DNA from 2 places in the Paenibacillus sp. OAS669 genome. Region 2 is predicted to be linked to the other one. Evidence: riboswitches for the same ligand, from Rfam matches in the RefSeq annotation. Region 2 holds a riboswitch; the other holds the start of a gene.

Region 1 (11,286 bases), on a different contig from region 2:
TGATTTTGGCAATGGTCTCTTCCAGCTTCTTATTGTAGCGAACAACCGTCATATTGTTGGTCATCCATTCGCCAAGCTCTTTGTGAAGCACATAAGCATTTTCTTTGCCTTCCATTTTCAGCAGGCTTTCATACTTATCGGTATGCTTCTTCTTCTCACGATCAAAGATGGAAGAGGAGATATCGTCTACATGCTTGTTCAAGCCTTTGATATATTCAATTGCTTTAGGGCCTGTAACCATACCGCCGTAGATAGCGGACAACAGCGAGTTCGCACCGAGACGGTTAGCGCCGTGGTATTGATACTCGCACTCACCACAGGCGAACAAGCCAGGGATGTTGGTCATTTGATTAAAGTCAACCCACATTCCGCCCATCGAATAGTGAACGGCAGGGAAAATTTTCATAGGGATTTTACGAGGATCGTCGCCCATGAACTTCTCATAGATCTCGATAATACCGCCCAGCTTAACGTCCAGCTCATGCGGATCCTTATGCGAGAGATCCAGGTAAACCATGTTCTCGCCGTTGATACCCAGCTTCATGTCTACGCAGACTGCGAAAATTTCACGAGTCGCGATATCACGAGGCACCAGGTTTCCGTAAGCAGGATATTTTTCCTCAAGGAAGTACCAAGGCTTACCGTCTTTATAGGTCCAGATCCGTCCGCCTTCACCGCGGGCCGACTCGGACATCAAGCGAAGCTTGTCATCTCCGGGAATCGCCGTTGGGTGGATTTGGATAAACTCACCGTTAGCATAGTGAACGCCTTGCTGATAAACCGCACTTGCAGCCGTCCCCGTGTTAATGACGGAGTTCGTCGTTTTACCGAAGATGATGCCAGGGCCGCCGGTTGCCAGAATAACAGCATCGGCTCCGAACGTCAGCACTTCCATGCTGCGAAGATCCTGAGCAGCTACACCGCGGCATACGCCGTCGTCATCAAGCACTGCGCCGAGGAATTCGAAATGCTCGTACTTCGTAACAAGACCCGCCGTCTCCCAACGACGCACTTGCTCATCTAATGCGTACAGCAGCTGCTGGCCAGTGGTTGCTCCGGCAAACGCTGTACGGTGATACTGGGTTCCCCCGAAACGGCGGAAGTCAAGCAAGCCCTCCGGCGTACGGTTAAACATAACGCCCATACGGTCCATCAAGTGAATGATGCCCGGCGCAGCGTCACACATCGCTTTTACAGGCGGTTGGTTCGCGAGGAAGTCGCCGCCGTATACGGTATCGTCAAAGTGCTCCCAAGTGGAGTCGCCTTCACCTTTCGTATTCACCGCTCCGTTAATACCGCCTTGTGCACATACCGAGTGGGAACGTTTCACAGGAACCAAAGAGAACAGGCTTACGTGAACCCCGGCTTCTGCGGCTTTAATGGTAGCCATTAACCCGGCCAAACCTCCACCGACTACGATAACTTTTTGATTAGCCATTGTTGTTCACTCCTCCCTTAACCTTTAGTCATCTGCGGCACGCTTTGGAATTCCGGATTAACAAACGCGCTCAGAGACATGATAAACAAGATCGACATAATTACGAATACTACCATCCAGATAACGGAGGATACCCGTTGTGCACGCGGGCCGATTGTAATACCCCAGCTAACAAGGAAAGACCACATTCCGTTGCTGAAGTGGAATACCGCGGACACAATCCCGATACAGTACAGCACGAAAAACACGGAGTTCGATGCGATGTTATGCATTTGAATTCCGATTTCTTCTTGCGGCAAGCCTAATGTGATTTGGAAACGTGTTTGGAAAAAGTGGAACGCTACGAACAAGAAGGTAATAACACCGGTAACCCTCTGCAAGAAAAACATTTGGTTACGGAAGTAACCGTAGTTGGATACGTTGTTTTTCGCCGTGTAAGCGACGTACAAGCCGTACACCGCATGGTACAACAGCGGAAGCCATATCCCTACAATTTCCAAAAGCAGTACTAAAGGTAATTCATGCAGCCAATTCACATGTTCCATGAACTTCGCCGGACCATGGGTCGCGGAGTAGTTCGTCAGCAGGTGCTCGATCAGGAAGAAACCGACCGGGATAACACCTAGCAAGGAATGCAGCTTGCGTGAAAAATACGAATTACGAAACATTGAAATCCATTCCCCCCTCAAAAGTATGTAGTTGTTCACATCTTGACAAACCATTTTTCATTGTACTCCCGCAGGAAACAAGCGTCAACATGAATCGCTACGCCTATTTTCCATGTATCGACAAATTTTTATGCAGTCCAGCCGAAAAAATGTGAACAATACGTGACACACACCATAGTACTCCATTATCGCTTATAATGGAAGTGCCGATTTTTTATAAACTCTTATTCAGTTTTGACATATACAATGAGCTTAATCACAAAAGGGACATTTTATTTGAAAGAAGGGACTATTTTGCTGGAAAATATCGATATTTTTGCTAAGGTCGTGGAGTTGGAAAGCTTGAATAAAGCATCTCAGGTGCTCAACATTTCTCAGCCCGCACTTTCCCGTAAAATCATGAGGCTTGAAGAGGAGCTGGGCGTGGACCTCTTTATCCGCAAAGGAAAGCGGCTTGAGATTACCCGTGCAGGCCAAATTGTCTATGAGCACGCCATTGAGCAGCGTCATCTGGAAAGGAAGCTGATGCGCTCGATCGAGGAATTCAAGACGACCGTCAAGCCCGCGAGCATCATTATAGGGGCAAGCCTGACGACACTGCAGTCTACCTTGCCTGACCTTATCACCATCTATACGAAGAACTACCCGAATACCGACATTAAAGCCGTTACCGGCAAAACGCATGAGATCGTTCCCATGGTCAAGGAGAGGAAGGTCGACATCGGTCTCGTCGCTTCCAAAATCGAGCATCCGGGCCTCAAATGCGTGCCGCTGTTCGACGATCATTTATGCCTAGTCCTGCCGCTCGGGCATCCGTTCGTAGATAAAGCTTCTATTGAAATAGGCGACCTGCATGAGCTGCCTATGATCTTATTCTCCCGGGGCACCTGGTACCGCATCCTAATGGATGAAATGTTCCATCGCTACGCGATTCAGCCGGACGTCAAAATGGAGATCGACTCCTTCGAGGCCATCATCCGCCTGGTCTCCACCTGCAAAACAGCGACGCTGCTGCCGGAATCGTATCTGCGAAGCAATCTGGTCAAGGATAATGAGCTGGTCGTGCGTTTCATCCCCGCTTTGGAGCAAATGACAAGAACGACCTCCCTGTTGTTTACAGAAGAGGTCGTCCATCATCCTTCGGCGCAGCGCTTTATTGAGAAGGCCAAGGAGTTTTTCAAACAGCCGGTTTAGGATTGGATTGCAGCCGGTCCCCAGGTGTCTCCTTTTTCTCCTCGATACCGAGCCTTTTGGCGACATAGGCGGTCGTCCCTGCCTGCAGCAATATAGTCAGAAGAACCGCAAGAAAGGTCACGGAAGCAATGACGTCGGCATGCTGCACCCCAAGCCCTGCAACCATGCCTGACAACGCCGCCGGTATGACGCCCGTTTCGCGGACCCAGAACATAAAGAAGATTTCGTTCCAGCTCCATTGAGCCCTCCGGTCGGGCAGCGTACAAATCAGCACCGCAAGGGGTCTGGCAATCAGCATGAATACGGCAATGACGCCCAGGCTTGGCCACAAGTGGGCCCAGATCACCTGGAAATTGACCTGGCTGCCGAGCAGGATAAAGATCAGCATCCGCATAATGACCGTCATATTATCGCTAAAATGCCCCATTTCATGAAGCTTGTCGTTCATGTCGAGCTTGAATACGTCCGTATTCCCCCAAACAAGTCCTGCCGTAAAGGTCGCCATAAATCCGCTGACATGAAGCGTATCCCCGATCCAGTAGGAGCCTATAGCGGTTACGACCAGAGCGATAGTCGCATAATCGCGGAACCAGCCCAGCTTCAAATGAGCCGTCACGAAGGCTAACGCCATGCCAATGACACCCCCGACCAGGATGCCACCTGCAGCCGTCAACACAAATTCCTTAATGCTCGCGGCAATAGAGAATGAATGGCTTCCAGTGACGACAGCCAGCACCGTGAAGGTGAGAATGGAGCCTGTCGCATCGTTGAAGGCCGATTCACTCTCGACGGTCTCACGGACCTTCGTACGGATCGTCACCTGCTTGAACACGGGGATAAGCGTAGCCGGGTCCGTGGAAGAAATGATGGCTCCGAGCAATACGGCATACAGAAGCGGAATGCCCAGCAGCCAATGAGCCGCCATAGCAACGACTCCGCAGGTTATCAACACGCCCGGCACGCTCAATAGCGCGACGGACAGCCATACCTTCTTCAGGCCGGACAGCCGGATGTTGCGCCCTCCATCGAACAAAATGAGCACGGAGCCGATAGTCAAGATGAATTGATTGGTCAGTGAGCTGCTGGTCTCTGAGACCCAGTGCAGTCCCTGCCCTACAATCATGCCCGCGATCAGGAATAAAGCGACATCAGGCAGCTTCAATTTGCCGGCCAAGCGTCCGAAAATCATCCCCAGACCAAGAATGAGCACCAATAATAGCAAGATATGATGGACTATTTCCGAAACGTCGTTGGCCATGCTCTTTTGTCACTCCATTGTCCCAGATGTGCAGCGTCTCTATTTCTTGTGACGGCTGATTATTTGCTAACGGATTACTTCGCTCTCGAACAAATCAATCTGCTCGTTCGTTCCTATGATGACCATAATGTCCTGTTCATCCAGCGTATCTACAGCGGTCGGAGCAATAATGACTCCGTGCTTCTTATTGATAGCGACGACACTGCACCCGTATTTGGCTCGAGGGTCCAGCTCCTTGAGCGTCCGGCCGGATAAGCGCTTAGGTACCGACAGCTCTGCGATGGTATAATCTTTGGACAGTTCGATATAATCGAGCAGGTTCGGTGAAACCAGCTGATGCGCTACGCGAATCCCCATATCCCTCTCCGGGAAGATCACCCGGTCAACGCCGATCTTGTTCAGCACCTTCCCGTGAAGCTCGGAGAGCGCCTTCGTGACCACCATCTTGACACCAAGGTCCTTGAGCAGGATCGCTGTCAAAATGCTTGCCTGAATATCATCCCCGATGGAGACGACCGCACAATCAAAATTACGCATGCCTAGCGACTTCAACACATCTTCATCCGTAGAATCCGCGACGACGACATGCGTCAAGACATCGCTCATCTCCTCTACGGCTTCCTCATCCTTATCGATGCCCAAAACCTCGTATCCGAGATCCACCAGCTCCCTGGCCAAACTCGATCCGAATCTCCCCAGCCCAATCACTGCATACTGACTACGTTTCATTGTCTTAACTTTTCCCCTATCCAATGGTTATTTTCCCTTCCGGGTATCTGTATAATTCTTTTTCCGTTTTTGGCCCAAGCGCATATGCCAGCGTCAAAGGACCGAGACGGCCCGCAAACATCATCAGGCAAATCAATATTTTGCCGACATCGGTCAAATCCGTCGTCATTCCCATCGTCAAGCCAACCGTGCCGAAGGCGGAGGTCACCTCGAACAAAATCATCAGGAATGGATGGTTTTCCGTCGTGGACAAAATCATCGCAACGAAGATGACCATAAACAAGGCGATCATCGTAAGCGTAATAGCTTTCAAAATACGGTCCTTACCCAAACGGTAATGAAACAGGACAATGTCTTCCTTCCCCCGGACCATAGCTATCATCGCGCCAATCAGCGTCGTGAAGGTGGTCGTCTTGATCCCGCCCCCGGTAGAGCCCGGAGAGGCGCCTATAAACATCAGGATGATCATGAAAAACTGCGTCGCCTGGCGCAGGCTTCCCAAATCTACCGTATTGGCTCCCGCCGTGCGCGGAGTTACCGATTGGAAGAACGATGCCCAGATCTTGCCTCCCCACGTCAGTGAGCCTAAGGTTTTGGCATTCGTAAATTCAAATATAAAGATGACGAGTGCGCCAATAAGAATAAGCAAGCTTGTCGCGCTCAAGACCACCTTGGAATGCAGCGACAGCCGCCGGTGGTTCCTGTAGTCCATAACGTCCGACATGACTACAAACCCAAGACCTCCCAGAATGATAAGCCCCATTGAAACGATATTGACGACGGGGTCATTGACATATGAGGTAAGACTCGTGAACGGACCATAGACCGATCCGAACAGGTCAAAGCCGGCATTGTTGAAGAAGGAGATCGCATGCCAGAAGCCAAAATAAATCCCTTTGGCCGGGCCCAGCTCCAACGACCATCGAATCGAGAAAATCACTGCCGCAGCGAGTTCAATTGTGAGTGAGTATCGAATGACCCGGCGGATCAACCGTACGATCCCTTCCATGCTTCCCTGGTTCATCGCTTCCTGCAGGATTAACCGTTCTTTCAAGGAAATTCGCTTTTTTAGCGCAAAAGCAAACAGGGTCGCCATCGTCATAAAGCCCAGACCGCCGACCTGGATCAGCAAGATGATGACAATTTGCCCGAATTTCGAAAAAAACGTTCCCGTATCCACAACGACGAGCCCTGTCACACAGGTGGCCGATGTCGCGGTAAACAACGCATCCAGAAAGCGCAGGGGCTTGCCTGTAGCCGAGGCGACCGGGAGGGACAGGAGCATGGCGCCTGCAAGAATAATCAATGCAAAGCCGATAACTAATATTTGCGGCGGTGTGAGTTGAATTTTTTTGGTTACGGGCTTCATCGTTCACCTCAATTTCGGTTTTCAGGCAATAAAAAAGACACTGGAAACCCAATGCCCTATACAGGTTCCTGCAACAAAGCCTACGAGGTTAGCTGACGGATTCGGACGCACAGGTACCCTATCAATTCCATCTCGCGAAATGGAATCGAATTCACCCCTTATTACTCATGGTTCCCCCGTTTTCAAAAAGAAATTCGGCTTTTTATTCAATTGATATGAATTATAATGTGCTTTGCTTGTAATCACAAAGTCGCTTTTACTCGAAAACGGGTAATAATCGGATTATTAGAATACTTAGTATGAAGCTGATAGAGCCGGCGCTTCGCTTTTCAACGATTTTCCCCTTCTTGCTCTGAATTTCATTGGATTTTGGCCGGGCATGTGTGCTAAGTTTAATGAATACAATGACATATCCTCACCATTTTATAAGCATAATGTAAGCTTCTAATTCTAAGTAAGGAGACATGGCATGGTAAAACGTCAAACCGACTTCCCTCTTCTCATTTTGGCACTTTTTGGAATTATCTTGTATGTATCGATCGCCGCCATCTCTTCCTGGCTCCAGGATGAATCGGTTGAGCAAGTACAGGAGGCCTCCCTCCCAACGGTTACGAAGCAGCAGGCAGCAGAGGCGGCCGTCCGGTTCGTTCAGGAGCGCTTCGGGCTCTCGGCCGATTATCGTACCGGCACCTTGTTTCAGTCTCATTCCGATCGAAGCGGATATCTGCAAAAAGCGGAGCTGCTCGATGAATATGTCAAGCGCTTTGCCGCCTATCCTATCGATTATTTTGAGGTGGAAATTAACGACAATTCGAACCTTGCTACCTATTACGTAGAGGTTAACTTTACCAACTTAAATATAATGGGCTGGAACGCGTACTACGCTCCCTCGAGCAAAAAGCAGACTGTTGCCTCATTGGGAGACTCATTGGCGATAGCGGAGCAAACGTTGAAGGACCAGGGCTACACGCTATCCGATTTCACGAGAATCCATCCGGTAACCGAGCCGGAACCGCCTGTAACGAACGGTCGCGGTACGCCTTACCTATTTGAGAGTAAAGACAAACAAATAGGAGAAGCCAAGCTTAGGTTAAGCTTGTCGGTAGACGGCGGAAAGGTCACGGCCTTCCATACGGCGTTTTCCATACCTGAGTCCTTTGCCGAATGGAAGGAACAGCAGAATGACAATGCTTCCTTGATGACCCGGATTAGTCTCGGAGCTTCTCTCATCATGGCGGCTGCGGCTGTATTCCTTATGATTCGATACCGCAAAGAATGGACCTTTCGGCGCGGGATCTTTTTAACCTTCATTTTTGCTGCCATCTATATCTTCAACAATTTCAACATGCTTCCGGCATTCCGGACCATGCATTCCAATGGGCCTTCCGATTGGGGCGCTATGTTTAACCTTTGGTTTATTAATATCGTTACTGCTATCATGGCTGTCAGCGTCTATTTTTCGTTTCAGGCGGGACGTCAGCTATGGCAGAGGCAGGGCTGGATTACCTGGCCCGTTTGGAGGGACGATTCGTTTGGGGGGCATATCCGCAGCTCAATGATTCGGGGGTATCTGCTCTGTATTTTCATCCTGGCCGTGCAGCAAACGCTATTTTTCATAGCGGGCGAATACTTTGATGTCTGGTCCGTGAACGACCCTGCCGATTCCGTCCTGAACATGTCTTGGCCCGCGGCTTTTCCTCTAATGGCATGGGCAGCGGCGATATCCGAGGAAGCCATCTACCGGCTGTTCGGCATCGCCTTCTTCATGAAGCTCGTACGCAACCGGTTCCTTGCAGTGCTGCTGCCAAGCATGATTTGGGCGCTCAGTCATACGCAGTACCCTATCTACCCGGTCTATACGCGTTTTATTGAGGTAACGATCATCGGAATCATTTTTGGCTATGCCTTTTTGAAATACGGCTTGATGACCGTACTCTTCGCTCACGCAACGATGGACAGCATCCTGATGGGCTTGTCGCTGCTGGACTTGAAGGGCACGCCGTTTCTCATCACCGGCATCTTTTATATCCTCTTCCCAGGGCTGGTGGGCCTGGCCGTCGCTTGGCTCCATGCCAAAGCAAAGAGGAACCCTCCGACTCTCCGTACGAGTCATTAGATTCCTCCCGGTTATAATGTCAAAAAGCTGGAAGCTTCCGCCAACCTATTCGATGGCGTTGGCTTCCTGCTGATATTCTTCACCGCTCTCTTCTTCTTCTTGCAGCGGTTCCTCCGCTTCGCCGTTCAGCGAGCGCAAAATTTGCGAAGCCAGCTTTTCCCCGATTCCAAGAGGCCGGAAATCCTCAATGCCGGCTTCTTTAATTTTTTTCAGAGAGCCGAAGTGCTTCAAGAGCGCCTTGCGCCGCTTCTCCCCGATGCCTGGAATGGAATCCAGCGTCGATACGACCATCGACTTCGCGCGCGTCTCCCGATGGAAGGTGATCGCAAAGCGATGGACCTCATCTTGAATCCGCTGGAGCAAATAAAATTCCTGGCTGTCCCTGGGAAGCGGAACGACCTCGGGCGGATCTCCCGTCATCAGCTCCGCCGTTTTATGCTTGGCGTCCTTAACAAGGCCGCAGACCGGGATATATAGCCCCAGCTCATTTTCAAGCACATCGACGGCCGCTGAAATCTGCCCTTTGCCGCCATCCACGACGATAAGATCCGGCATTGGCAGGTTTTCTTTAAGTACCCGTTCGTATCTCCGGCGAATAACCTCACGCATCGTTTCGTAGTCGTCCGGCCCTTGCACCGTGCGAATCTTGTATTTGCGGTATTCCTTGCGGTCCGGCTTGCCGTCCGTAAACACGACCATGGCCGATACGGGATCGGAGCCCTGAATGTTGGAGTTATCGAAGGCCTCGATACGGTGAATCATCCCGGTACCGAGCCATTCGCCCAAATTTTCCACCGCTTTGACCGTACGCTGCTCGTCTCTCTCAATAAGCCGGAATTTCTCCTCCAGCCCGACGCGGGCGTTATCGCACGCCATATGAACCATATTTTTTTTCAAGCCGCGTCGCGGGATATGGACCTTCACCTTAAGCCAGCTCTCCAGCGCTTCCTTGACGTCGGTCTTCATTCCTTCGGCGAGCCCCGCAGGTTCCTCTTCGCTGGCGGATTCCGGAGCTTCGGCGCCCGCTGCGTTCGCTTCCTGCTCTTGCTCCGGCTCCGCAGGCAGGAAGACCTCCCTCGGCAGGGCGGGGTTATCGCTGTAATACTGCGTGACGAAGGAAATGAAATCCTCGTATTCCTCGCCGTAATACGGGAACATCGAGGCGCGCCGCTCGATCAGCTTCCCTTGGCGCATGTACAGGATTTGGACGCACATCCAGCCCTTATCCACCGCGTAGCCGAATACATCCCGGTCCACAATATCGTGGGTTGTGATCTTCTGCTTCTCCATGACCGCGTCGATATGAACAATATGATCGCGCAGCTCCTTGGCCCGTTCGAAATTAAGCTCCTCCGCCGCCTCATGCATTTTGCGGGTCAAATCCTGCTTAATTTCATCGTGCCCCCCGTTCAAGAACCGGGTAATCTCCTGCACCATCCGGTCATATTCTTCCTGAGCGACCTCATACTCGCACGGGGCAACGCATTGCCCCAGATGGTAATACAGACAGACGCGCTCCGGCAGCGTCTTGCATTTGCGGAGCGGATACAGCCGGTCTAACAGCTTCTTCGTCTGCTGTGCAGCAAAGGCATTCGGGTAAGGGCCGAAATATTTGCCCTTGTCCTTATACACCTTGCGGGTCACCTCGAGCCGCGGATGCTTCTCATTCGTTATCTTGATGTACGGGAACGACTTGTCGTCCTTAAGCAGCACGTTATAGCGGGGATAATACTGCTTGATCAGGTTACACTCAAGTATTAATGCCTCTACGTTGCTGGCCGTTACTATATATTCAAAGTCGGCGATCTCATTGACCAGAGCCTGCGTCTTGGCGCTGTGGCTTCCTGTAAAATAGGAGCGGACCCGGTTGCGCAGCACCTTGGCCTTACCGACATAAATCACCTTGTCGTCTTTATTCTTCATCAAGTAACAGCCTGGCTTCTCCGGCAGCAGAGCCAGCTTGTTACGGATCGCTTCGTTTCGCCGCTTGCGCTCCTGTTCCTCCTCGTGCATCGTCATCGCGACCTATCTCCTTTCTCACAACCATCCCATGAACATGACGTTGCTTCCTTCTTAGGCATAAGCAATCCTCCAAGGATGCGGTGGAAGCCTGCTTGGCATAGTCTTATGCAACAAAAAAGCTCTTTTCCAGCATAGCAGAAAAAGAGCTTTTTCTCATTAACAGTTTTCGTTAGAAAACATTATTGATTGCGGGTTACAACGTTTTTCAAAGCGTCCTTCGATTGGAAGCCTACCACTTTATCAACCGGTTGTCCGTCTTTGAACACGATCAATGTAGGGATGCTCATAACTCCAAAACGGGATGCGGACTCAGGATTGTCATCCACGTTCACTTTAGCGATTTTCACGCTGTCCCCCAATTCTTGATCAAGCTCTTCCAATACAGGAGCGATCATTTTGCAAGGTCCGCACCAAGGCGCCCAGAAATCAACAAGAACCGTACCGGATCCTTCAACTTCATTCTTGAAGGATTGGTCCGTAACATTAACGATA
Region 2 (11,286 bases):
TACATCTACGTGCAGGACCAAACGATTTGGGATCTGATTAACACCAAAGAATTTCAACGCCTCCGTCGTATACGACAGCTCGGCACTTGCTTCCTGACGTTTCACGGTGCCGAGCACAGCCGATTTTCCCATTCCCTCGGGGTTTACGAAATCACGCGCAAAATCATATCGCAATTCGAACGAAACGGCTATGAGGATTGGCCGCGGGAGGAGCGGCTGCTCTCCTTGTGCGCTGCCCTTCTGCACGATGTCGGACACGGCCCCTTTTCCCACTCGATTGAAAAAACGTTCGGGACCCATCACGAGGAATGGTCCTGCCGGATCGTTCTTGGAGATACCGAAGTGAACAAAGTGCTTAAGCGCGTATCCCCCACTTTTCCACAAAGGGTGGCCGGGGTTATCGCCAAAACGTACAAGCAGGAAATCGTCGTCAGCCTCGTCTCGAGCCAACTGGATGCAGATCGGATGGACTACTTGCTCCGCGACGCTTATTATACCGGTGTCAATTACGGGACGTTCGACCTGGAACGCATTCTGCGGGTGATGAGACCGTTTCAAGGCCACATTGTCGTGAAAGAGAGCGGCATGCATGCTGTCGAGGATTACTTGATGTCCCGGTACCAGATGTATTGGCAGGTATACTTTCATCCTGTTACACGCAGCGCGGAGGTTATTCTGCATAAAATTTTTGAAAGAGCGAAACAGTTATATGAAGAAAACTATTCCTTCTCATTTATGCTGCCGCCGCTCTTAAGCCTGTTCCGGGGGACATTGTCCATACAAGAGTTCCATTTGCTCGATGAAGCCTTTATGCAGACGGTGCTGATGCAGTGGACCAACGAGCAGGATGCCATTCTGGTTGACTTGTGCTCTCGCTTCCTTAACCGCAAGCTGTTTAAGTATGTCATGCTGGAGAGGATCGACGCGCTTCAAATAGAGCGGCTGCGCGATACGATGCGGGCTCTGAATCTGGATCCGTCCTTCTACCTCGAAATTGATTTCCCGTCGGATCTTTCGTATGATGTGTATCGGCCGGGAGTCCATGACGAAAAATTGCCGATTTTGCTGCTGGACCAAAAGCATACGTTGAAGGAAATTTCGCGCAAGTCGGAAATTGTCCGGTCCATCAGCGGCATTCATATGGGGAAATATCATCTGTATTTCCCGGAGGAGCTCTTATCCGCTGATCCGGGCTCCATTCATCCGGAGCACCGCAAGCTGCTTGGCATGGAATAAAAGCTCGTCTATCGAATCGCAAGGACCAAATTGAACTTACATATGAAGGAGTTAATTGCCGCTATGCTGATAGACACGCACACCCATTTGAACGCCCCTCAATTCGATGACGATCGACATGAGGTTATCCAACGGGCATTAGAAAGCGGAATCAGTCGAATCATCAATGTCGGATTTAATCGCGAAACGATCCCTACCTCGATTGCGCTTGCCGAGCAATATGACTTTATTTATTCAACCGTCGGATGGCATCCCCAAGATGCCAAAGATATGATGCCGGGCGATCTGGAATGGATCGAAGAGCTGTGCAAGCACGAGAAGGTGGTCGCCATCGGAGAGATAGGCTTGGATTATTATTGGGATACCTCTCCCAAGGATGTACAGGATCGAGTATTTCGGGAACAAATCCGTCTGGCCCGCAAGCTGGGTATGCCTATCGTGATCCATAACCGGGACGCACACCAAGACATTATCCGGGTTCTTCGAGAAGAGAAGGCTTCGGAGGTCGGCGGCGTCATGCATTGCTTCTCCGGCAGCTGGGAGACGGCCAAGATGTGCCTCGATATGAACTTTTACATCTCCTTCGGCGGCCCTGTCACATTCAAAAACGCCAAGCAGCCCAAAGAGGTGCTGGAGAAAGTTCCGCTGGACCGTTTATTGGTTGAAACCGACGCGCCCTATTTGACTCCGCACCCCTATCGAGGGAAAAGAAATGAAACCGCATATGTGAAATTAGTCGCAGAAACCGCTGCACAAATCAAGGGGTTAACCCTGGAGGAGCTGGCTCACGCGACTACGAAAAATGCAGTTACATTGTTCGGATTACGGTGAAATAAAAGGGGGGTTGGGACAGCCCTATTTTCGTCGAAAACGTGAAAACGAGAGAAAAACATTCAAAAAAATAAGTCAAGTCGAGAAATACATGGGTTATGTTCGTGAAATCAATTAAAAAAATCGGAATTGAACAAAAACGGACCTTTTTTGCCGAGTTTGTATACTTTACAACTTTATATCCGACAGCGTAAACTCAATATTAACTTAATACGATTACCAATTTTCCATTATCGCTGAGTTTCCGTAAGGGAAACGGGGGAACCGCAAAAGGCCAGTCTTGATTTGAAAATAAGGCTAAGGTCACATTTTCTGGGGTGAGTCTTGGATGGGTAGATGTTTGTTTACCCGGATCCAAGTAGGGCGACTCTCAAGTCCGAATCCGTCAGCTAACCTCGTAAGCGTTAAGAGAGAGGTATGATTGTCGTGTGCTTTATTTCATTACTGATGAAATAACCTAAAGTCACGGGAAGAGTCCTCTTTCCGTGACTTTTTTTGTTCTCCCGTCATTGTGATAACTATCCGACAACATAATCATTACCTACAGCCAAGAGGAGGTGCTGGCCGCACGCAGGAGAAACGATATGGATTGCTAGTTGCAGCCCTTAGTTGACCGCACAGGAGAAGCTTAATCGGGCAGAACAAGTGTTCGATGAAGTCTTCCGTGCTTCCAGGATGCGTTGGACTCAACGGTCATGGAGGCTGTTCCTGGGGGAAAGAACGTCGTTAGGCGTTGTTCTTTATTAACCAACAGATTGCAAAACTTAACCATAGTCGCGTCAGATCAATCATGCGTAACACTCGACGGCGGGGCTTTGAAGGAGGACCGAACTAGTGGGAGCTATTCAACACGAGCAAACCCATGTAAGACGATCATCCAGCATGTCCTTCGCATTGCGATGGAGGCATGAAAACTTGCGTTTGATATCGATCATAGCACTTATTTCATTCGCGTTGACTTTCATGTTTTTATTAATGTTATACGGTACGGCTACCAAGAAGGTGACCGTAGTCGTGAACGGAGAAGAAACCGTTGTTTACACCAAGCAATGGGATTTGAAGCATTTACTGGATGAGCAAGGCGTCACTGTAGGAGAGCATGATCGTCTCTCTGCAGCGCTGGATTCGAAAGTAAAATCCGGGGACCGGATTACGATCGAGCATGCAAGGCCGATTCAGCTGACGGCTGACGGAGAAACGAAGACGCTGTACACGGTGCAAAAGACGGTGGGCGGCGCATTGAATGATTTACAGGTTCAGGTAGGAGAGCTTGACAAGGTAACCCCTGTCGTGGATGCCGATCTGCCTGACAGCGGTGAGATTCAAATCGTACGGGTAACCAAAGAGGTTGAAGAGGTTCAAGAAAAGATAGCCTATGACGTTGTGAAAAAGAACGACCCTCAATTGGTAAAAGGCAAGGAGCAAGTGGTGCAGGAAGGCCAGGAAGGCCTGGTTGTGAAGAAAAAGGAAAAGATGTACGAAGACGGTAAGCTTGTATCCGAAGAAGTAGTGGACCAAAAGGTTCAATCAGAGAGCGTCAATAAAATTGTCGCGGTAGGCACCAAAAATCCGGTTGTTGTATTATCGGCATCATCGCCAAATCTACAGGAAGTAACAAAAGGCGGAGTTTCCTTCGGCGTCAAGCAGGTCATTAACAATGTGACATTGACCGCTTATTCAGCGGGCGTTGCTTCGACAGGAAAGAGTACAGAGCATCCGCAGTACGGACTTACGTCTACAGGCACGAGAGTAACGGAAGGTCGCACAATTGCAGTGGATCCCAAGGTGGTTCCGCTGGGCTGGTGGGTTTATATTGACGGGCTTGGATTCCGCAGAGCAGAGGATACCGGAAGTGCAGTCAAAGGAAACATTATCGATGTGTATTTTGACAGCAACGATTATGCCAACCGATTTGGCTTGAAGCGCGGGTATACCGTTTATGTGATTGGACCCAAGAAACCAACCGCGGACTAAGGACCTGCAATTGGGGAAGACTCATTATATATATGCTAAAGGAAGAGAAGAGGGCTACCTCTTCTTTTTTATGTGATCAGGGCAAGTTCACGCGGACAGGCTTCGTCATCACTTGAAAGTGGCGGGAACAAAGGCTAGTATAAAGAAAGCTGTATGGATGATCCTGGTATGGGGTGAAGGAAGGTAAGCAAGGTGATCAAAGAAATTATAGTGGTAGAGGGCAAAGACGATACAACTGCCATCAAAAGAGCCGTAGAAGCCGAGACCATAGAAACGGGCGGCTCTGCGATTAATAAAGACGTTATCCGGCGCATCAAGCTGGCTCAGCAGCGCCGCGGCGTCATCATATTGACGGACCCCGACCATGCGGGCGAGCGCATCCGTAAAATCATTACGGCGCAGGTGAAGGGCTGTAAGCATGCTTTTATCACACAGGAAGAAGCGACGGCCAAAGGGGACATCGGGGTAGAGAATGCTTCGGCTGAGGTCATCCGCAAGGCTCTTGCGAACGTGCGAACCGATTATGAGGCTGAAGAGTCGGATATTACTTGGGAGGACTTGATTGACGCCGGCTTGATCGTCCATCCGCAAGCTGCTGCCCGTCGTATGGAAATGGGCAAGCATTTGGGTATCGGGTACTGCAACGGAAAGCAATTTTATAACCGCTGCCGAATGTTTCGAATTTCCCGCGAGGAGTTCGCGGAGGCATGGAAGCAGCTTGAGAAAAAAGAGGGCGAATCATGACAAATATCCATTTCAATATTCAGGAGGACATTGCCTCCCCAAAAAAAACGAAAGAGCTTCTTCAAAGGCATGGCTTTACGCTGAAAAAAAGCTTGGGTCAAAACTTTTTGATCGATCCGAATATATTAAATAAAATCGTTACCGCCGCAGATCTGGATGCTTCCAAAGGAGCGCTGGAGATTGGCCCCGGGATCGGGGCTTTAACCCAGCAGCTGGCCAAAATCGCAGGCGGCGTCGTTGCCGTAGAGATCGATCAGCGACTGCTCCCGCTATTGGAGGAGACCCTGTCGGCCTATCCGCATGCGAGTGTCGTCCATGGCGACGTACTGAAGGTCAATTTGAAGGAATTGTTTGAACAGCATTTCGCGGCATTCTCCAAAGTGAGCGTAGTCGCCAATTTGCCGTACTACATCACGACGCCGATTATTATGAAGCTGCTTGAGGAAAAGCTGCCGCTGGAGAACATTGTTGTTATGATCCAGAAGGAAGTGGCGGAGCGAATGTCGGCCAAGCCGGGAGGCAAGGATTACGGCAGCTTGAGCATTGCGGTGCAGTACTATTGCGAGCCTGAGATTGTTACGATCGTTCCTCATACGGTATTCATTCCTCAACCGAATGTCGATTCGGCCGTCATCAAGCTGAAGGTTCGGAGCGCGCCTCCTGTGACGGTGACGGACGAGTCCTTCTTCTTCGAGGTCGTTCAGGCTTCTTTCGTGCAGCGCCGTAAAACGATCTATAACAACCTGGCTTCGCGGTTCTTTACCAAAGAGACGAAGAGCCAGCTGGAGGCTATTTTGCACGAGGCGGGCATCGAGCCTTCCCGACGGGGAGAAACCTTGTCGATCGAGGAATACGCTCGTCTGAGCGACTGCTTGCTTCGTGCACGCGGGAGCGAAGCATCGGCAACGTGACTGCGGATTTCATGAAAGGATAGGCTTGCTAATCACCAAATGCCTATTGACGCCATAGGATACACGAGGAGGCGATTTGGCCATGAAACAGGGAGACCTCGTTATTCGTAGATCCTATGGCGGTGATATCATATTTAAAATTCAGGATATTATGCAGAATCAGGCTATTCTGCGTGGTGTGGATTACAGGCTGCTGGCCGATGCGCCGCTTTTTGACCTGATCAAGGCGCCGCTGGATCCGTACCAGTACACGATCAATACCACCCGGCCGTCATGGATGGAATCCATGCGTCGGGCAAGAGAGAATCAAACGGAAGGCCCCCAGGCATACGGGGCGGTAGGAGCTGCCGGTAATCCGGCTCCGGTATATTTTGAAATGCCGGGGAAGGTGCTGCATTTGGACGGCGATCCGATGTATTTGCGCAAATGTATGAACCTGTACGGTGAATTAAGAGTCCCCGCAGAGGGATACTATGTACCGGAGCCTCAGATGGCGGATGCCATGTACCGTTTACTGCCCCAGGTAAAGCCGGATATTGTGGTTGTGACCGGCCATGACGGCATTCTGAAGCATCGCAGAAACGGCGACGTGACGCATCTGAACAACTATAAGAACTCCTACCATTTTGTGAATGCAGTCAAAATAGCAAGGCAGTATGAGAAAAATAAGGATACCTTAACGGTCATCGCAGGCGCTTGCCAATCCCATTTTGAGGCGATCATGCAGGCCGGAGCTAATTATGCCAGCTCACCGGCCCGGGTGCTGATTCATGCATTAGATCCGCTCTGTGTGGCGGTTAAGGTAGCCTATACGCCAATAAGGGACACGGTCAATATAGTGGATGTCATAGGACTGACTCACAGCGGACTGGAAGGGCTTGGCGGTGTGGAGTCTCGGGGCAGCTACCGTAGAGGCGTTCCCACTATGCAAAAAATGACTCCTAAAGAAGCGCCATAAGGCGCTTTTTTGTTTTTATATGACAATTTTGTGAACGGTAATGAGGGGGATTCCTCCAAAAAGTCGCTGGAATAAGGAAAATCCCCGTTGACAACCGCTCGACATGGCTGATATAATATTTGTTCTAATTTGACATACTACCTCTATTGGGTTATAATTAACAAGGAAAGAGGTGGTAGTGGTCAATGGCAAAAAACGCGCTATTGGAGATCAAACGCAGTTTGGAACCTCATGTCGGACAGAAAATCATGTTAAGAGCAAACGGCGGTCGCCGTAAAACGATCGAACGCTCCGGTGTATTGGAGGAAACCTACCCTTCCGTTTTTATTGTGAAGCTTGATCAGGAACAGAACGCTTTTAAGCGCGTTTCCTATAGCTACGCAGATATACTGACTGAGTCAGTTGAGGTCATGGTTTGTAACGATGATGGACAAGTACGTATCACTATACAGCAATAAAGGGGTTACTTGAACGGCATGCTCTAACAAACAGAGTGTGCCGTTTTTGGTAAGTGAGCCTTCGTCTATCCGGACTGCATGAATAAGCGGCGGCCGGGCATACTACGGTTATCTTACCTGAAAAGGAGTGTTCGCGTATGGCACGCAGAAGAAATGGAGTCATGTCGGAACAATTCAAATACGAGCTCGCCAAAGACCTGGGATTTCACGACACGATACAACGTGAGGGCTGGGGAGGTATACGTACCAAAGATGCGGGCAACATGGTAAAGAGAGCGATTCAGATTGCCGAGCAATCGATTTCGAAGCAGCCGCCGAGAGGTTAAATAACGGTTCTAACGGAAGCTGGAGCACGCGAAGCGCTGCTTTAGCTTTTTTTTGTTTCTTTTTTGTTATAGTATTAGGGAATAGACTAGAGCTGCAAAGAAGGTGTCCTATGAAAGTATTTGAAAAAGCGCCGGCCAAAATCAATTTGTCGTTGGACGTCCTGCGGAAGCGGGAAGACGGTTACCACGAGGTAGAGATGGTGATGACGATGGTGGACCTTGCAGACCGGATTGAAATGCAGGAGCTTCCACGTGATACGATTATCATCTCCAGTCAAGCGGGGTATATCCCTCTGGATGAAAAGAACTTGGCCTTTCAGGCAGCCAAGCTCATCAAGGACCGTTATGATGTGAAGCAGGGTGTTTACATACATTTGGATAAAAAAATACCGGTAGCTGCAGGCCTTGCGGGCGGTAGCAGCGACGCGGCGGCTACGCTGCGGGGACTCAACCGGTTATGGAAGCTTAACATTCCTTCGGAGGAGCTTCAGCGCTTGGGAGCGGAGCTGGGCTCCGATGTGCCCTTCTGCGTTACAGGGGGTACAGCGATTGCGCGAGGACGCGGCGAGAAGCTGGAACCGATCGAGTCTCCTCCCCAGTGCTGGGTTGTTTTGGCCAAGCCCCCTATCAATGTATCCACTTCGGAGATTTATGGCAAATTGAAAGCCAATGCAATTCAATCGCATCCTTCCACGGAACGGATTGTCCAAGCGATTCGGAATAAAAGGTTCGATCTGTTATGCGAAAGCCTCGGCAATGTGCTGGAGGAAGTGACACTGGATTTATACCCGGAGGTTCGCCAGCTGAAGGATTGCATGATGCGGCTTGGGGCGGACGGAGTCCTGATGTCGGGCAGCGGGCCGACTGTATTCGGATTAGTATCCAAAGAAGCCAAAGTCCCAAGGATTTATAACGGCCTTCGCGGCTTTTGCAAGGATGTTTATGCCGTCCGTATTTTAACATGATCGGTTTGTGTTAGTTATATGTAAGAATAATTTGCATCGATCTCTTGAATAAATACGGATAAAAATGATATATTCACTATATATTATTCGGATTTTTGTGTATTTTCATGAAAGATCTTACAGTGCTGGCGGTTCATCGTACATAAGCACGAAGAAGAACGTATGTTACCTCTGGCCGGGGTCTCTTCATAGGGGGGCTGGCAGAGGGCTATCTCAAAGGGGGCATTCAGATGAAAAAGTTAAAAAGAAGCGCAAGGTTGGTCGAGATGACCCAATACTTGCTTTTCCGCCCCCATACCCTGATTCCTTTAACGACATTCGCGGACAGATATAATTCGGCTAAATCTTCGATAAGCGAAGACTTGGCAATCATTAAAGAGGTGTTTGAGGAAGAAGGGCTTGGCGAGCTGATGACGCTGGCCGGAGCAGCCGGTGGCGTCAAGTTTATTCCGAAGGTGACCAAGGCGGCCTCGTTGCAGTTTATTCAAGGCATCTGCCGTCAGCTGGAGCAGCCGGAGCGAATATTGCCGGGCGGTTATATGTATATGTCCGATATTATGGGACAGCCGATGATATTGAACGAAGTAGGGAAAATGTTTGCGACGGCCTTTGCCGGGAATGAAATCGATGTCGTCATGACGGTAGAAACCAAGGGGATTCCGCTGGCTTATGCTACGGCATCGTTCTTGAATTTGCCTGTTGTCATCGTGCGCCGCGATAACAAGGTGACGGAGGGCTCCGCCGTCAGCATCAATTATGTTTCGGGCTCGAACAAGCGGATTCAGACGATGTCGCTTTCCCGCAGAGCCTTGAAGGAAGAATCCAAGGTGCTCATCATCGATGACTTCATGAGAGTGGGCGGAACAGTGCACGGGATGATGGACCTGTTGAAGGAATTTAATGCTACGGTCAAAGGTGTAGGCGTTTTCGTGGAATCCGGAGAAGTGGAGGAGCATTTGGTGGAGGATTACATTTCTCTCGCCAAGCTGTCTGCCGTTGATCCGAAGACAAGACAAATCACCGTAGAACCGGGAAACTATTTCAGTGACGGAGAGTGAATACAATGACATTAAAAACCATTGCAACGACAGAGGCCCCAGCGGCCATCGGACCTTATTCGCAAGCCATTCAATTCGGCAGCCTGCTGTTTACTTCCGGACAGATTCCGTTGAATACGGACGGGCAAGTGGTGAGCCAGGATATTGAAGAGCAAACGCACCAGGTATTCCGGAATTTGCAGGCGGTGTTATCCGCAGGCGGCTCCTCCTTCAGCCAGGTGATTAAAGCAACGGTGTTCATCAAGGACATGAACCAGTTTGCCAAGGTCAACGAGATCTACGCATCGTACTTCGGTGACCATAAACCGGCCCGCTCTACGGTCGAAGTAGCCCGTTTGCCAAAGGATGTCCTTGTCGAAATTGAACTGATAGCGACGACCAGTGTCGAAATTTAATAAATTAATCAAATATTTATAAAATTATACATTTTTGATTAAAAAAAAGAAGGATTTTGCCCTAAAATGTGGAATTTTATATCCCAAGTCTCCTAGATGGAAAAAGGTGGTGAACACTAATGCAGATTACAGACGTTAGACTCCGTCGGGTTAATTCCGAGGGAAGAATGAAAGCCATTGCTTCCATTACCATCGACAACGAATTTGTGGTTCACGACATTCGTGTGATTGACGGTAACAACGGCATGTTCGTCGCAATGCCAAGTAAGCGCACACCAGACGGGGAGTTCAGGGATATTGCACATCCGATCTCTTCCACAACTCGTGAGAAAATTCAAGCCGCTGTTTTGGCTGAATACGATCGAGCAGCAACGGAGGAAGAAGTAATCGTTGAAGGGGCATAATTCAGCTGAGAGAGGGCCGAGAGAGGCTCTCTTTTCTTTTTGCATGAATTCAGATATATTGAGTTGAGGGGCCACGTTCATGAATATGTTTGGCCGGGATGGTCCCAAGCGGGAACGTCCTTTCGAAGGTTTTTTTAGTGAGAAATCGCAGTCTCCTCTTGAAGGAGCCTCTCTTTGACTTGTTTTCATAAGTATAGTTGGTTAGCATGGAAGTAGAAGTTTCATAGACATAATAGGGATAACAAAGGAGTGGACTGGATTGAACGTGATGGGGATTGTCCTGGCGGCAGGACAAGGCAAACGTATGAAATCGAAGCTGTACAAAGTGCTTCACCCGGTATGCGGGAAGCCGATGGTAGGCCATGTTGTTACCGTGCTGGAGCAGCTGCAAACACAAAGAACGGTTGTCGTGGTAGGCCATGGAGCTGAATCCGTTAAGGCATACCTTGGAGACCGCGCCGAATATGCGCTGCAGGAGAAGCAGCTGGGTACGGGACATGCCGTGCTGCAGGCTAAGGAATTGCTAGGAAACGAGGACGGGTTAACCGTCGTGCTATATGGCGATACGCCGCTTGTAACCACAGAGTCCGTACAGGAAATGATCCGTGTCCACCAAGAGAAGGGCGCTGCCGCAACGGTGATGACGGCTATCTTTGACAATCCGTTCGGACTGGGGCGCATTATCCGCGACGCTCAGGGGCGTGTTTCCCGAATCGTGGAGCAGAAGGACTGCAATGCGGAGGAACGGGAAATTAAGGAGATTAACTCCGGAATGTACTGCTTCACTAACCGAAAGCTGTTTGATGCTCTTTCCAAGGTGAAGAATGATAATGCGCAGCAGGAGTATTACTTGACGGACGTCATCGGGATTCTGGTGAATGAAGGAGATATCGTAGAGGCTTACTGTACGCCGGATGCAATGGAGACGCTCGGCGTAAATGACCGGGTGGCGCTGTCGGAGGCGGAACAGCTGATGAAGGCAAGGATCAACCGCGGTCATATGCTCAATGGGGTTACGCTTATCGA

The links. Region 2 has a riboswitch for cyclic di-AMP ahead of GGC63_RS32395 (ubiquitin-like domain-containing protein). Riboswitches for the same ligand answer to the same signal wherever they lie in the genome.
Region 1: linked by a shared signal. The riboswitch ahead of GGC63_RS19635 (TrkH family potassium uptake protein) and the one ahead of GGC63_RS32395 (ubiquitin-like domain-containing protein) in region 2 are both predicted to bind cyclic di-AMP.

Annotation. Positions count from the first base shown of each region.
Region 1 is NZ_JADBDR010000008.1:312,918-324,203, reverse strand. Features, by position in the region: gene sdhA (succinate dehydrogenase flavoprotein subunit) at 1-1,438, opposite strand, end outside; gene GGC63_RS19655 (succinate dehydrogenase cytochrome b558 subunit) at 1,456-2,106, opposite strand; gene GGC63_RS19650 (LysR family transcriptional regulator) at 2,404-3,300, shown strand; gene GGC63_RS19645 (cation:proton antiporter) at 3,284-4,558, opposite strand; gene GGC63_RS19640 (potassium channel family protein) at 4,625-5,287, opposite strand; gene GGC63_RS19635 (TrkH family potassium uptake protein) at 5,304-6,656, opposite strand; cyclic di-AMP (ydaO/yuaA leader) riboswitch at 6,719-6,866, opposite strand; gene GGC63_RS19630 (CPBP family intramembrane glutamic endopeptidase) at 7,126-8,772, shown strand; gene uvrC (excinuclease ABC subunit UvrC) at 8,818-10,791, opposite strand; gene trxA (thioredoxin) at 10,974-11,286, opposite strand, start outside.
Region 2 is NZ_JADBDR010000025.1:10,110-21,395, forward strand. Features, by position in the region: gene GGC63_RS32385 (HD domain-containing protein) at 1-1,236, shown strand, start outside; gene GGC63_RS32390 (TatD family hydrolase) at 1,300-2,067, shown strand; cyclic di-AMP (ydaO/yuaA leader) riboswitch at 2,292-2,487, shown strand; gene GGC63_RS32395 (ubiquitin-like domain-containing protein) at 2,902-4,041, shown strand; gene rnmV (ribonuclease M5) at 4,234-4,785, shown strand; gene rsmA (16S rRNA (adenine(1518)-N(6)/adenine(1519)-N(6))-dimethyltransferase RsmA) at 4,782-5,696, shown strand; gene yabG (sporulation peptidase YabG) at 5,779-6,654, shown strand; gene veg (biofilm formation stimulator Veg) at 6,840-7,112, shown strand; gene GGC63_RS32420 (small, acid-soluble spore protein, alpha/beta type) at 7,250-7,438, shown strand; gene ispE (4-(cytidine 5'-diphospho)-2-C-methyl-D-erythritol kinase) at 7,549-8,403, shown strand; gene purR (pur operon repressor) at 8,634-9,461, shown strand; gene GGC63_RS32435 (RidA family protein) at 9,467-9,856, shown strand; gene spoVG (septation regulator SpoVG) at 9,976-10,260, shown strand; gene glmU (bifunctional UDP-N-acetylglucosamine diphosphorylase/glucosamine-1-phosphate N-acetyltransferase GlmU) at 10,520-11,286, shown strand, end outside.